3 regions of the Promicromonospora sp. NPDC059942 genome follow, and region 2 is predicted to be linked to each of the others. Evidence: predicted binding sites of a transcription regulator. Region 2 holds the regulator's gene; each other region holds the start of a gene.
What was found. Region 2 encodes LexA, which represses DNA repair genes until DNA is damaged. Its sites were predicted from a motif close to TCGAACANNTGTTCGA; they were not measured.
Positions count from the first base shown of each region.

Region 1: the regulator LexA is predicted to act here: its motif matches at 3,340-3,355, upstream of ACFV9Q_RS27410 (SAV_6107 family HEPN domain-containing protein).
Region 3: the regulator LexA is predicted to act here: its motif matches at 3,415-3,430, upstream of ACFV9Q_RS09700 (DUF222 domain-containing protein).

Region 1 covers NZ_JBHWLR010000030.1:42,131-47,164, forward strand. The annotation lists gene ACFV9Q_RS27395 (transglutaminaseTgpA domain-containing protein) at 1-842, shown strand, start outside; gene ACFV9Q_RS27400 (DUF3040 domain-containing protein) at 996-1,421, opposite strand; gene ACFV9Q_RS27405 (DNA polymerase IV) at 1,528-2,769, opposite strand; gene ACFV9Q_RS27410 (SAV_6107 family HEPN domain-containing protein) at 2,828-3,295, opposite strand; gene ACFV9Q_RS27415 (spermidine synthase) at 3,474-4,460, shown strand; gene ACFV9Q_RS27420 (cold-shock protein) at 4,529-4,732, opposite strand.
Region 2 covers NZ_JBHWLR010000009.1:64,609-69,642, forward strand. The annotation lists gene ACFV9Q_RS16000 (DUF5302 domain-containing protein) at 1-76, opposite strand, end outside; gene nrdR (transcriptional regulator NrdR) at 203-685, opposite strand; gene ACFV9Q_RS16010 (LysM peptidoglycan-binding domain-containing protein) at 848-1,342, opposite strand; gene lexA (transcriptional repressor LexA) at 1,534-2,349, shown strand; gene ACFV9Q_RS16020 (L-lactate dehydrogenase) at 2,446-3,435, opposite strand; gene ACFV9Q_RS16025 (ATP-dependent DNA helicase) at 3,445-5,034, opposite strand, start outside.
Region 3 covers NZ_JBHWLR010000005.1:81,905-86,938, reverse strand. The annotation lists gene ACFV9Q_RS09705 (hypothetical protein) at 1-1,658, shown strand, start outside; gene ACFV9Q_RS09700 (DUF222 domain-containing protein) at 1,754-3,358, opposite strand; gene ACFV9Q_RS09695 (bifunctional 3'-5' exonuclease/DNA polymerase) at 3,536-5,034, shown strand, end outside.

The DNA of each region.
Region 1 (5,034 bases), on a different contig from region 2:
TCGTGTACAACCCGGACGCCGACTACCGGGGTTCGTCGGACACCGTCTGGGACTTCCTGCAGAACAAGGAGGGGTACTGCACGCAGTACGCCCTCTCGATGATGGTGATGGCCCGCAGCCTCGGCATCCCGGCCCGGATCGGCGTCGGCTGGCTGCCCGGGCGGCCCGACGGCGACGGCAGCTACCGGGTCACCGGCCAGGACTCGCACGCCTGGCCCGAGATCTACTTCCCGTCCGTCGGCTGGGTCCGCTTCGAGCCGACGCCGCAGGTCCAGACCGGCCCGCTGCCCTCGTACGCGAACCCCGGCACGGGCACCGCACCCAGCGCCTCGCCCACGCCGTCGCGCGCCAACGAGGTGCCCCCGCAGCAGCCGACCCAGCGGCCGGACCAGTCCGAGGCGGGCGCCACGAACGACACGTCGTCCGGCAGCCAGATGTCCGACCAGACCCTGCCCGGCTGGGCCTGGGTGGTCGCGGTCATCCTCGCCCTCGGGGTGCTCGGGGGTGCCGCGTGGCTGCTGCTGCGCCGTCGGACGGAGGTCGAGGAGCTCGACCCCGAGCGCGCCTGGGCCCGCGTCCTGGCGCTGCTCGCCGAGCGGGAGGTACGGCTCGGCCCGTCGGTCACGCTGCGGCGTGCGCCGGAGGTGATCGCCGACCAGGTGCGCGCCAGGACGGGCACACCCCTGCCCGACGACGTCGCCGAACGGCTCACCGCCCTGGCCGACGCCGCCGAGGACGAGCGCTACGCCCGCGACTCGACGCCGCCGACGGCCGCCGAGCTCGAGGAGCTGACTGCGACGGTGACGGCAGAACTGACGGAAGCCCTCACCCGCCCCCGTTGAGTGCGGGCTATTTGTGGCTCTCAAGCCTTGAGAGCCACAAATAGCCAGCACTCAACGAAGAAGGTGGGACGAAAGACAGGAGCCGGGCCCCTCGGGGCCCGGCTCCTGTCATGTGCGGTCGTCCGGTCAGGACCACCGGGAACGGTTGGCCGGCTAGCGGCCGCCCTGGTTGCGCCGGTTCTCCCAGCGCTCTTCGAGGCGGGCGAGGAAGCCGGAACGACCACCACCACCCTGCCGCTTGCGGGCCTTGCGTGCTCCCCCGTTCGAGGGCTGGACGGTGCCGTCTTCGCCGACGACGCCGACCGGACCCTCCTGCTGCTTCTTGCGCGGTCCGAGGAACGCGAAGACCACACCCGCGAACATCAGCACGAAGCCGATGGCCCCGAGCCACGTACGCGACGTCGCTGCACCGACGACAAGAAGAAGCAGGCCGACGACTACGCCGGCCCCGGACAGCACATAACGGAGCGCGTTACCACGGCCTGTGGACTGGAGCGTGTTGGCCAGCCGCGGGTCGTCTGACGTCAGAGCGCGCTCCATCTGCTCCAGCACCCGCTGCTCGTACTCGGACAGAGGCATCGAGACCCCCGGATCTCGCAAAGGAACAGTGTCCCTTCCAGGATAGGACGACCCGGCCGTCGTTGGTAGTCGACATCCCGGGCATACCCATGACTATAGGGGCAGATCAGTAAAGATGCGTGCCGTTCTTGCGATGTACACCCAGGTCGATCGCCGTTTTCCCAAACTTCTCACGCACCGCGTCGAGCGCGAGCTCGGCCTCGCGCTGTGCTCCGGAGCGCGGATCGACCGCTTCCTCCAGCGTGGGCTGCTGGGCGGAACCGTCGCGTTCCCGGAGATTTTCACCCCGCACGCCGACCAGCCGCACCGGGAGACCGCCCAGATCGACCGCCGCGACGAGCTCCCGCGCCACGAGGTAGATCTCCCGGGCGACGTCCGTGGGCCCGTCCAGCGTTCGCGACCGGGTGAACGTCGCGAAGTCGCTGGAGCGCACCTTCACCGAGACCGTGCGGGCCAGCACGCCCTGGTGCCGCAGGCGCGCCGCCACCCGGTCGGACAGCTCCAGCACCTTGCGGTTGACCGCATCGGTGTCGTCCTGGTCGGTGCCGAAGGTGGTCTCGGCGCCGATGCTGTGCTCGCGCTGCTCGGGGACGACGGGGCGCGGGTCCCGGCCCCAGGAGAGGTCGTGCAGGTGCGCGCCGCTGACCCGGCCGACGGCCGCCTGCAGGCTCGGCAGGTCCGTGCGGGCCAGCTCCGCGACCGTGGTGATCCCCCACGCGGCGAGCGACTTCTCGGTCTTCTCCCCCACGCCCCACAGGGCGCCGACGGGCAGCGTGTGGAGGAAGTCGACGGTGGCGTCCACGGGGACGAGCATCAGGCCGTCCGGCTTGGCGTGCGTGGAGGCCAGCTTGGCCACGAACTTGTTCCGCGCGATGCCCACGGAGGCCGTCACGCCGTGCTCGGCCGCGATGCGCCGGCGCAGCTCCGCGCCGATCACGGTGGGCGGGCCGAGGCGCCGCCTGGCACCGCTGACGTCCAGGAAGGCCTCGTCCACGCTGATCTGCTCCACGAGCGGCGTGACCTCCTGCAGCATGCCCATGACCGAGCGGGACACGTCGCGGTACAGCTCGTGGTCGGGTCGGACCACGACGGCCTGCGGGCACAGCAGGCGCGCCCGCGTCATCGGCATCGCGGACCGGACGCCGAAGGCGCGTGCCTCGTACGTCGCGGCCAGCACGACGCCGCGCTCCTGCGCGCCGACGATGACCGGCAGGCCACGCAGCTCCGGCCGCCGTGCCAGCTCGCAGGACGCGAAGAACGCGTCCATGTCCAGGTGCAGCACCGAGCAGCCGGACTCGTCCGACCCCCAGTCCCGTCTCGCCGCCGCTGACCGCGGCCCCTTGCTCACGAACGTGCTCCGTTCCCGCTCTTGCCCAGTGCTTGTCTGCCGGCCCCGCCGGCGCCGGTCAGGACGCCTCGGGCACCAGGGACAGGCGTTGCGTCGCGAACCCCGTGTCCGGGTCCACGAGCATCGCCACCTCGTCCCGGAAGTCCTCGGCGCACGCGAGCAGCTCGTCCGCCCGCGCAGGCTCCACCTGCTCCGGGCGCCCGGCGTCCACCGCGGCCCGCAGGGGCGCGCCGGAGGCGAAGTAGCCCGACCAGGCCGCGAGGTCCGGTTCGGCGTGCGCAAGCATGTCCCACACCGTCCGTGCGCCGGAGCGCGCCGACGGGCGGCCCCGCAGGGCCACGACGGCCGCGGCCGACCGGATTGCCGCGAGGTGCGCGTGCACGAACCGGTCACCCGGGTCGGCCGCACGCGCGGCCTCGGCGAGCTCCGCGTCCGCCTTGCGCAGCAGGGCGCTGACGCCCGGCGGGACGGCGCGTGGCACGAGCATGCGTGCCGAGACCACTTCCCGCCCGCTCTGAGACTGCATGGTGCCCATCTCGAACCTCCGATCGAACCCCTTGTGCGACACTATCGAACATACGTTCTATCCTGTCAAGCGCACCGCCGGTCCGGGAGACACTGTGCTCATGGCCCGCCGCTCCGCCCGACGCCGCCCATCTTCCTCCGCACCACTGACACTCCCCGCCGAGCTGCCCGTCGGCCCCGTGCCGATCAGCACCGGCACCGCCGAGGTGGTCCGCGACCCCGACTTCCCGCAGCGGGTGACGCTGCACGTCAACGGCGTGCCGAGCTCCAGCCTCGACCTGGCCGACCCCGGCTTTCTCGACTTCGAGTACATGCAACAGATGGCCGCGTTCGTGGCGCTCCTGCCGCCCGGGCCGCTGCGGGTGCTGCACCTCGGCGCCGCCGGCAGCGCCTTCGCGCGGCACGTGGAGCACGAGCGGCCGGGCTCCCGCCAGCTCGGCGTCGACCTCGATCCCCGCCTCCTGGAGCTTGTGCGCGAATGGTTCGCCCTGCCGCGCTCGCCCCTGCTGCGCCTGCGCGCCGACGACGCGGGGCGCGCCCTGGCCGCCGCGCGCGACGCCTCCTACGACGTGGTGGTCCGGGACGTCTTCGCGGGCGACCGCACGCCGGAACACCTGGTGGGCACGGGGTTCGCCGCGCAGGCCCACCGCGTGCTGCGGCCCGGCGGCGTCCTCCTGGTGAACTGCGCCGACCGTCCGCCGCTTACCACCGCCCGGCGCGAGGTCGCGAGCCTCGCCGAGGCCTTCGGGCCGGACGCCGCGGCGCAGGGCCGGCTCGCCGCCGTCGCCGAGCCCGCGATCCTCAAGGGGCGCCGGTACGGCAACCTGGTCCTCGCGGCCGTCCGCGGGCTGCCCGAAGACCCGCCGCGGGACGACGTCCGGCCGGACGGCCCGGACGGCGGCCACGCGGGCGAAAGCCACCAGGACGGCCCGGGCGGCACCCGGCACGACGCCAGGGCGGAGGGCGCGCACGAGGCCGCCCAGGACGCCGCACAGGGCCCTCTGGGGACCCGCGACGCCGTCGAGCTCCCCGACCTCCGGGACGCGCGCCTGGGACGCGCCCTGCGCACCCTGGCGGTGCCGGCCACGCTCCTGGCGGGCGACGACGCCGCGGCGTTCGCCGGTACGGCCGCCCCGTTGGTGACCGCCGCCCCGGACCCGGCCTGACACGTCCTTCGGGGCGCGCGAAGAAGGCCGCCCTCCCCGGAGGGAGGACGGCCTTCTCACGAGTTACGTCAGAGCGGCACGACTGCTTCCGCCTGCGGACCCTTGGGACCCTGCGTGATCTCGAACTCGACCCGCTGGGCCTCCTCGAGAGACCGGTACCCGTTGGACTGGATTGCGGAGTAGTGCACGAAGACGTCGGCGCCGCCGCCGTCCTGGGCGATGAACCCGTAGCCCTTTTCCGCGTTGAACCACTTCACAGAACCCTGCGCCATGCTGTCCTTCGACCTTCCGTCCGGGATCCGACGGCGAGCCCGTTGCCCGCCCCCGTGCCGCAATGCTTTCCCGACTTGCTCACGACACGCCGGACGTGGCCTTGGTACGTCACTGCAACGTGCGCCAGTGTGGCATGGACCACTCAAATGTGCCATGGAACACGCACATTTCTGCCGCAGCTATGACACACCGGGCCGCAGAGTTACCTGCAAACCCAGCTCAGAGCCTGTTTTCAGGCGCCGAAGTCGGCACTCTCCTGGGCACCGGCCTGGAGGTCGGCAGTCTGCGTCGAGGTCGGCAC
Region 2 (5,034 bases):
TCGGCGCGGTCGCGGCCTTGGGCGCCTCAGCGTCCTGAGCCACTGCCTCCTCGGCACCAGGCTTCTCGTCCGTCACACCGATCACCTCCTCCTGTTTCGGGGGTCCCTCGATCGGGTCCGTCGTCGGCCCCAGCCTGCCCCACCGCACGCCAGGGTGCCAATCGCTTTTCGTCCGTCGCCGGCGCGCGGGCCCTTCCGACCGCTACGCCTGCGCGGCGGCACGCTCCGCATCACGCTCGGCGCGCTCGGCGCGCAGCGACGTGATGGCGCTCTCGAAGTCCTCGAGCGAGTCGAACGACTGGTAGACGCTCGCGAACCGGAGGTAGGCCACTTCGTCGAGCTCACGGAGGGGGCCCAGGATGGCGAGGCCCACCTCGTACGCGTCGATCTCGGCGCTGCCGTTGCTCCGCAGGGTCTCCTCGACCCTCTGGGCCAGGATCGCCAGGTCGTCGTCGCTCACAGGGCGGCCCTGGCACGCCTTGCGCACGCCCGCGGCGACCTTGTCGCGGCTGAACGGCTCGGTGGCGCCGGAGCGCTTGACGATCGACAGGCTCGCGGTCTCGACGGTGGTGAACCGCCGGTTGCAGTTCGGGCACTGCCGCCTGCGCCGGATCGACAGGCCGTCGTCGGCGGTCCGCGAGTCCACCACGCGCGAGTCGGCGTGGCGACAGAACGGGCAGTGCATGCTGACTCCTGCGTGGTCGGCCACGGACCGGAGAGATCCGGTCGCGCCCCGACCGTAAGCGGGCAAACCACCCCCATGCAACATCGCCGCAACATTTGACGGCGAATCGTGGCCTCCGTCCACTTCGTCGGGGTGTCCGGCCACTTTTCGGGGGCCTTCCCGTCACTCCTTCGGGAGCAGGAGGAGCTCGCCGACCCGCACGGTGCCCGACGTCATCTTGTTGAGGTCCTGCAGCCGCGCGACCGCCTGCCGCACGTCCTCCCCGGGCTTCGCGACCTGCTCGGCGAAGCCCCAGAGCGTCTCCCCCGGCTGCACCGCGTGCACCCGGACCTCCGTGGGCTCGCCCGGCGAGCTGGCGACCGCGGTCGCGCCCCACGTCGCCATCGGCGCGACCACGAGCATCGCCAGCAGCACCAGCACGACCCGGCCGCGCCGCGTGAGCCGCAGCCCGGCGAGCCCGAGCCGGTCGGCGAAGGTGCGCCGCCCGCGCGGCGCGTACGAGGGGGCAGCCGGGCGGGGCCGGGGCGGCGCGGACGCCCGGCTCTGCGTGTATCCCGGGTCCGGCCGGTACGCCCGGACCGCGCTCGATCCGGGCACCGTCGCATACGCCTGCCCGTACGCCGGGGTGTACTGCCGCAGCGGGATCACGTCCCCCATGGCCCCTCCTCGAAAGATGACTCGAACGGTTGTCCGTCATACACACGTTCGTCGAACGCTCGTACCATTGTGTAGCACGGGACACCGTAGAAGTCGAGACACGCTCGAACATTCGTTTGAGCCGAGCACATTTGTGATCTAGAGTGGGCAGCGCACAGGAGAACATTTGTCGGAACGGGAGGGGCACGGGCATGACGGGACGGGACGGGACCAGCGACACGAGAGCCGTCGACACGGCACTCTCGGGTGTCGCCACGTTGGACGCGCCGGGCGACGGGGCGGTCGCCGACGTGCACGCGATCTCGCCGGCAGACCGCCTCACCGAGCGGCAGCGCCTTGTGCTGGACACGATCCGGCAGTCGTTCGAGACGCGCGGATACCCGCCGTCGATGCGCGAGATCGGCGAGGCCGTCGGGCTGGCCAGCCCGTCGAGCGTCAAGCACCAGCTCCAGATGCTGGAGAAGAAGGGCTTCCTGCGCCGCGACCCCAACCGGCCGCGCGCGATGGAGCTCGTCGAGCCCCTGGCCGAGCAGGTCGAGAAGCCGACACGCGGCGAGATCCACTGGCCCGAGCCGCGGCGTAGCGGCCAGGTCCACTGGGGCGGTTCGGTGCCGGACGACGCGAGCACGCCGCCGCCGTCGTACGTGCCGCTGGTCGGCCGCATCGCGGCCGGTGGGCCGATCCTCGCCGAGCAGGTCGTCGAGGACGTCTTCCCGCTCCCCCGCCAGCTCGTCGGTGACGGCGAGCTGTTCCTCCTCAAGGTCGCGGGCGACTCGATGGTCGACGCCGCGATCTGCGACGGGGACTGGGTCGTGGTGCGCCGCCAGAATGTCGCCGAGCAGGGCGAGATCGTCGCCGCCATGATCGACGGCGAGGCCACGGTCAAGACGTTCAAGCAGACCGACGGGCACGTGCTGCTGCTGCCGCAGAACCCGGCCTACGAGCCCATCCCGGGTGACGAGGCGCAGATCCTGGGCCGCGTCGTCGCGGTGCTGCGCAGCCTCTGACCGCAGAGAAACGGACAAGGCCCGGCCGCCGGTTTCCGGTGGCCGGGCCTTTCTCGTGCCCGGACGAGCCAGGTCGACGTCGATCCCGGGGCGGCCCTAGAACCCGAAGCGCCGCTGTACCGCGCGCACGCTGTCGGCCGACGCGCGCAGCCCGGCCAGCTCGTCGTCCGACATCGGCACCTCCACCGTGCTCGTGACGCCCCGCCGGTCCACCAGGGACGGCACCGACAGGCAGACGTCGCTGATGCCGTGGTAGTCGTCCAGCAGCGAGGACACCGGCATGATCCGGCGCTCGTCCTTCAGCACCGCCTCGATGATGCGGGTCGCGGCCAGGCCCACGGCGTAGTTGGTGGCGCCCTTGCCCGCGATGATCCGGTAGGCCGAGTCGACCACCTCGTGGTGCACCTCCGCACGCACCGCGGCGTCCAGGGGCGCGGCGCCGCCGACCGGCACCCAGTCGAGCAGCGGCACGCCGCCGATCGAGGCGGAGCTCCACAGCGCGATCTCCGAGTCGCCGTGCTCCCCGGCGATGTAGGCGTGCACGTTCCCGACGGCCACCCCGCACCGCTCGGCGAGCACGACGCGCAGCCGCGACGAGTCGAGCACGGTGCCGCTGCCGAAGAGCCGCTCGCGCGGCAGCCCCGAGATCTTCAGGGCCGCGTAGGTCACCACGTCCACGGGGTTGGTCACCATCAGGTAGGTCGCGTCGGGGGCTACCTCGACCAGGCCCGGCAGGATGGTGCGCATCAGCCCGATCGTCGCCTCCGCCAGGTCGACGCGGCTCTGGCCGGGCTTCTGCTTGGCGCCCGCCGTGACCACCACGACGTCGGCCCCCTCGCACACCGCCGGGTCGTCAGAACCGATCACGTGCGCCTGGGACGTGAACATCAGCCCGTGCTGCAGGTCCAGCACCTCGGCGTCGACCTTCTGCCGGTCGATGTCGAGCAGGGCGATGGTGCGGGCCGAGCCGCGGGTCAGCGCCGCGAAGGCGAGCGTCGATCCCACCGCCCCCGCACCCACCACGGCGATCTTGGTGGTGCGGGATCCGGCGGGCTGGGCCGCGGGGACGTCCGAGGGGGCTGCCATGCCCTCAGGCTATGTGTCGAGCCTGGCGAGCGCGGCGCGGACCAGCTTCGGGTCGGTGGTGGGCCAGAACCCGGGCATCGACCGGGTCAGGAACGACGCGTACCGCGCCGTCGCGAGCCGCGGGTCGAGGACCGCCACGACGCCCCGGTCGTCCATGCTGCGCACCAGGCGCCCCGCGCCCTGCGCGAGCAGCAGCGCCGCGTGCTGCGCCGAGACCGCCATGAACCCGTTGCCGCCCGCCTGCTCGACTGCGCGGGCGCGCGCCGCCTTGACCGGGTCGTCCGGGCGCGGGAACGGGATGCGGTCGATGAGCACGAGCTGGTTGGACGGCCCCGGCACGTCGACGCCCTGCCACAGGGACAGCGTGCCGAACAGGCACGTGGCCGGGTCCTCGGCGAACTCGCGCACGAGGGTCGGGAGCTGGTCGTCGCCCTGCGCCAGGATCGGGAAGTCCAGGCGCTCCCGCATCGCCTCCGCCGCGGCGTTCGCAGCGCGCCGGGACGAGAACAGCCCGAGCGTGCGGCCGCCGGCGGCCGTGATGAGCTCCGCGATCTCGTCGAGCTGCGCCTCCGTGGTCGGCTCGCGGCCCGGGGCGGGCAGGTGGCGCGCGATGTAGAGGATGCCCTGCTTGGGGTAGTCGAACGGGCTGCCCGCATCGAAGCCGTGCCACGGCGGGGCGTCCGCACCGTTGAGGCCGAGCGTGCCGGCCACGGCGTCGAACGTTCCGCCCAGCGCCAAGGTCGCCGAGGTGAACACGCCCGTCGACTCGCCCAGCAGGTGCGTGCGGATCAGGCCGGCCACGTGCAGCGGAGCGGCGTGCAGCCGTGTCACGTTGTCGCCGAACCCGCCCCAGCCGTTGTCCGGGCGCGAGCACCAGAGCACGTCCGAGGTCGTGTCCTGCGACGCCATGCGCTCGGCCGTCTCGAAGAGCTGGAGCATGGCGCCCTGCGCCATCTTGAGCCCCGGGTCGGGCTGGCCCGCGTCCTTGCCCTTGGCGCCCTTGCCACCGGCCTCGGGCTTCAGCGTGCTCAGCACCTCGCGCGCGGCGTCGCGCACCGCGCCGACCGCCATGCGCAGCTCGTCCGGCAACCCGCTCGGGAACCGCTCGGCCGGCGCGGTGACCAGCAGGGTGCCGAGGCTCTGCGCCGCCGCGTCGAGGGTGTCGGTGTTGGTGCCCGCGTGCCGCCGGGCGAGCCGCGCCGCGCTCTCCACCGACGCCATGGACAGGTCCACGGTGGCCGACGACGTCACGCGGTCGGTGAGCTCGTGCGCCTCGTCGACCACCACGACGTCGTGCTCCGGGAGCACGCCCGGGCTGCCCGTGGCCGCGATGCCGAGCATGGCATGGTTGGTGACCACCACGTCCGCCTCGCGGGCGGCGGCCCGGGCCTTGTCCGGGAAGCACTCCGCGAGCATGGGGCACTTGCCGCCCAGGCACTCCATCGCCGTGACGGACACCTGGCGCCAGGCCCGCTCCGGCACGCCGGGCACGAGGTCGTCCCGGTCGCCCGTCTCGGTCTCGCCCGCCCACTCGTGCAGGCGCCGGACGTGGTCGGCGAGCGACGCGCCGTCGTCCCGCCGGCGGCTGCGGGCGGCGCC
Region 3 (5,034 bases), on a different contig from region 2:
TCGTCGCGCACTCCGTGCCCCGGGCGGCCGGATCCGGGGCAGTCCCTGATGGAGCGACTGCGGCCGGTGGTGCGACTGCGGCTGGTGCCGACACTGCGGCTGGTGGTGAGACAACGGGCCGCGCCCCCTCCCCGGCGGTGCTCAAGCGCCGGCGGGAGGCGCTCGCGGAGGTGCGCGACGTCGTCGGGCGGCTCATGTCGGGCGGGCTGTCCCACCTCGGGGCGGACGACGCCGAGTCGCTGACCGCGCTGGCCGGCCGGGTGCGGGTCGCCGGGTTCGACCAGGTCGCGCCCGAGCTGGTCGGCAACGTGCGGTTCGACGGACTCGTCCGGGTCGCCGGCGGCCTCGTCGCGGGCCTCGCCGGTCGCGACGACGCCGTCACGGAGTCCGACCTGCTCGACGCGTTCGCCGAGATCTGGGCGATGTGCGAGGTGCTGGAGCGCGCGGCGGACCCGGCCGGAACCGCCGGTGCCGTCGGCGCGAGGCCCGGACTGGCGTCGGGCGCTACCGGCGGCGCAGCGACAGACCGCGCAGTGACAGACCCCGCAGTGACAGACCGCGCAGCGACAGGCCGCGGGCGGGCGTCCAGCAAGGGCGCCGACGACGAGATCGACCTCCCGCGCTGGGTGCCGCTCGGGGCCCGCTGGTGGACGTCGCAGAGCGGATCGCGCGGCCTGGCCTACCTGGGCTGGGACACCGAGACCGAGGCGGGTACGCCTGCCACGACGGACGCCGGCCAGGTGCGGCAGGTCGTGACCGGTCGCCCGTCGGGCAGCGACCCGCGGTTCCAGCGGAGCTGGACCAGCCCGCTCCTGTGGAACAGGTCGCTGAGCACCCTGTGCGAGGGTGCGTTCGCCCTCACCCAGGTGCGGACCAAGCCCGACGGCGGCCTCGGCGCGGGCGGCACCCCGGTGCTCCAGCGTCTGGAGGGCGACGGGTTCGACCTCGACGAGCTTCGCGTGATCGCCGAGCGCACGGGGGCGGGAGTCCAGCCGCGCGACGTCGTCGGGTTCGGACGCCGACCGGCGAACGTGCGGCTCGTGCTGGTCCGCGACGTCGGCGAGGTGGGCATCGACGAGGTGCGGCAGGAGCTGACGCTCGCCGTCGTCACCTCGGACGGCGACACGCGGCAGCTGCGCCTGCCGGCCGCGGGGGAGCAGGCGGTCCAGACGCTGCTGTCGGTGCGGTCCAGGCTGGTCGCGGTGACGATCGAGCGTCGCGAGGAGCGGGACGAGCCGGTCGGTCTGTTCGTGCGCGACAAGGGCGCGATCCGCCTGGTCAGTCCCACGATCACGCCGGCCTGGTCGCTCGAGAACAGCTACTGGGACTTCTGGCGCAAGCGGATCCGCAAGCTCAAGGCTCAGGCGTCCTCGGCGAAGGCCGTCCGGCCGCCGACGGCACCGCCGCCCCCGGTGCGCCGTGTGACGTTGCTGCTGGGCGACGTCCTGCTCGCGGCGGCGGCCACGGGCCGGCCGGCGCTCACGGTGCGGCAGCGGTCCGACGTCGAGCAGGCGCGCATCCTGGCGCGAGACCTCGGGCTCGCGACCCTGGAGCGGACGGCCCAGGGCCTGCTGGCCGGCGAGCTGACGCCCCCCGCGGTGCTGCACGCCGCCTTCGTCGTGGGCCGGGCCCGGGCCGTGGCGGACGTCGCGGGCTGAACCGACTGCCTGCCCCGGCCGACGGTCCGGCCGGGGCGGGGCGCCAGTACGCGCCTGCGCGGGGCACGTGCTCAGTGCGGGCGGTTCGGGTTGCTTCACCTCCGTTCTCCGATCGCTCGAAGCGGGCTCCCCGCAGGCTTGATCTCCTTGCCGTGCCGGTTGACCAGGGTCCAGCCGGAGTGGCGGGCGCCGTCGGGGTTCCCGGTCCAGCGCATGGTGATGCCGGCGGTGTCGACCAGGTCGTGGTGGTGCCAGCACAACAGTGCGGCGTTGCGCGCGCTGGTGTCGCCGCCGTCGGCCCAGTGGCGTTCGGCATGGTGGACCTCGCACCGCGCGGGCGGCTGGGTGCAGTCCACGTAGACGCAGTGTCTGTCGCGGGCGATCACGGCGCGGCGCATCTGCCCGGTGACGGTCCGCTGTGCCCGCCCGACGTCGAGCACCTGGCTGTCCGCCCCGAAGACCACCCGGGTCACGGCGGAGTCGCACAGCAGACGGCGCAGCGTGGCGGTCGGGACCAGCGACGCCGAGATCCCGAACCGGGCGGGTGCCGCGGTGACATCGGTCAGACCGGCTGGTTCCGCGATCGTGGGCTCGCCGGGCGAGGAGGGTTGGCCGGGAAGCTGTCCGGGGAGCTTGCAGGAGAACTGGCTGGTCAGGCGCACGAGCTCCGCCCACGACACGGTCACGGTGACGTGCGGCCGCACGGCCGCGCCTGTTCCGGAGAGGCCGTTGTCGAGCACCGTGCGGGCGAGGTCGGCGAGTGCCTGGGCGCGACGCTGTGCGGGCGTGCGCTCGTCACCCGGTGTCGGTGCCCCCATCACGGAGTCCATCGCGGCCCGCAGTGCCTCGCCGTGCTCGTCGGTGAGGAACCCGGCGACGTGGTAGCCGCCGAACGTCTTGGCCACGTCCAGATGTTCGCGCTCCGACGCCTGCTTGTATCCGCGCTCGTCGGACTCCGGGTCGGCGACGCGCGCAAACCGATCGACGAACCGGCGGAACACCAGCGGACCGTGCTGGTCGGCAAGGTCGAGGAGCAGTTCCTCTCCGGTCGGTGACCGGTCCGGGTACTGGGTGGCGCGCGCGGGGTCCCCGACGCCGTCGGTCGCGGTGTCAGCCTCCCCGGGGTCGTCCGCGCCGGGTCGCTCGGGTGTGTCCAGCTCGTTCGTCGTCCCGTCGCCCGGCGTCCCACCAGCCTCCGTCACGCTCGCCGGCCCCGTGTCGACCGGGCTGATCAGCGCCTTGCGCCGGTCGTCCGACGTCGGGCCGACGTCGACCATCGCGCGCACCTGGTCCATCCCGAGCCGCCCGCTCAGGGCGGCGGCGAGCGTGGCCGGAAGGTGTTCGAGCAGGCGTTCGCCCGTGAGCGTCTCTCGGCCGGCAGTACGCATGGTCAACTTTTCCCGGCGGGCGAGCCAGGTCCGGAACGTGCGCGAACCGTCGAGTGCCCACATGCCGTCCGTCTCGATGCGAGGCAGCCAGGTCATCCGGAGGATGTCGAGCTGCGAGCACACCGCGCGCAGCAGGGGCGACGCCGCGGTGAGGCGCACGCCGATCCCGGCTGCACCGCCCAGGGCAGCGCCGTCCAGCGCTGCCGGTCCGGCCGCGCCGATCAGCTCTCGTGTCACGACCTGGAGGTCCGTCAGGATCTCCTCGAGCGAGCGTGCACCTGCGGTGGTCGCGCTCGGTTGTGCCAGCACCATCGGTCCACCCCCTCGATCCGACGCTCGGCCTGGTGCCGGCGACACGATCGACGATATAGAACATCCGTACGTGCTTCTAGGCAGATTTACGATCTGTGGATAACTCATGGGCAGCCTCGGGCCGCCCGGGACCACCCCGTCGGCCGAGTGTCAGTGACGCACGGCAGACTGGGGCCCATGCACACGGTGGTCTCGCGGGACGGCTCCGGCATCGGCCTGCGGCCGGTGTCCGACACGGGCGTGCCCGAGGGAGAGCCGCGGGTCGTCGAGACGTCCGCCCTGGCCCAGGAGGTGGCTGCCGACGAGGCGGCTCACGTCCGCTGGACCTGGGACGACACCAACGGCTGGTACCCCGCCCTCCTCGCCGAGGGGGTCCGGGTCGACCGCGCGCACGACCTCCGGCTCGCGCATACGGTGCTCCGAGCCTCGGCCTTGTCGGCGCACACGGCGCTCGCCGAGGCCGGGCCCACGGCCTGGGACCGGCTCACCCCCATCCCGCCCCCGGGCGGTCCGACGGCGGCCGCGCTGGTCCGGCCCGACCGGCACCCCGGCGCCGAGGCGCTCTTCGACCTCGGCGAGAGCGCACCCGCAACCACCACCCCGGCCGGCGCCGCAGAGGGCGACCCTGCCGACCCGCTCGACCCCGTGACGGAGCTGGCCGCCCAGCTCCTCGCGATCAAGGACAGCACCGACCCCGGACGGCTCCGGCTCCTGCTCGCGGCGGAGTCCGCGGGCGCGCTGGCCGCCGCCGAGATGCACCACGCCGGCCTCCCGTGGCGCGGCGACATTCACGACGAGATCCTCACCGACGCACTCGGCCCGCGGCCCCGGCCGGGCGTGCGGCCCGCGAAGCTCGAAGCGCTGGCCCAGCAGATCAGGGCCGCGCTGGACGCACCGCCTACGCTCAACCCCGACTCCCACCAGGACCTGCTGCGCGCCATGGAGTACGCCGGCGTGGGCTCGCGCAGCCTGCGCAAGTGGGAGCTGGAGAAGCTCGACCACCCCGTGATCGCGCCGCTCCTGGAGTACAAGAGCCTCTACCGCCTCTACACCGCGAACGGCTGGAACTGGCTCGACACCTGGGCGCCCGACGGCCGGTTCCGCATGGAGTACGTCGTGGGCGGCGTCGTCACCGGCCGCTGGGCCAGCACGGGCGGCGGCGCGCTCCAGCTCCCGCACAACGTGCGGCGCGCGGTGGTCTCCGACCCCGGCTGGACCTTCGTCGTCGCCGACGCCGCCCAGCTCGAACCGCGCGTGCTGGCCGCCCTGGCCCGCGACGAGCGCATGGCCGCCGCCGGCCGCACCAAGGACGGCGCGAGCACCGACATGTACGCGGGGATCGTCGCCACGGGCGCCGTCGACTCCCGCGAGCACGCCAAGGTCGGGATGCTCGGCGCCATGTACGGCGGCACGACCGGCGTCAGCGCCCAGGTGCTGCCGCGGCTCGCCCGGGCATTCCCGCAGGCCATCGACCTGGTCGAACGCGCGGCCCGGGCGGGGGAGCGGGGCGAGGTGGTCACCACGCGTCTCGGCCGCAGCTCGCCGCTGCCCGGCGAGTCCTGGGCGGCCGTGCAGGGCTCCGCGTTCGACGAGGACGCCGGCGCCGACGCCCAGTCCCGCGCCCGCAGCCAGACCCGGTCCTGGGGCCGGTTCACCCGGAACTTCGTGGTGCAGGG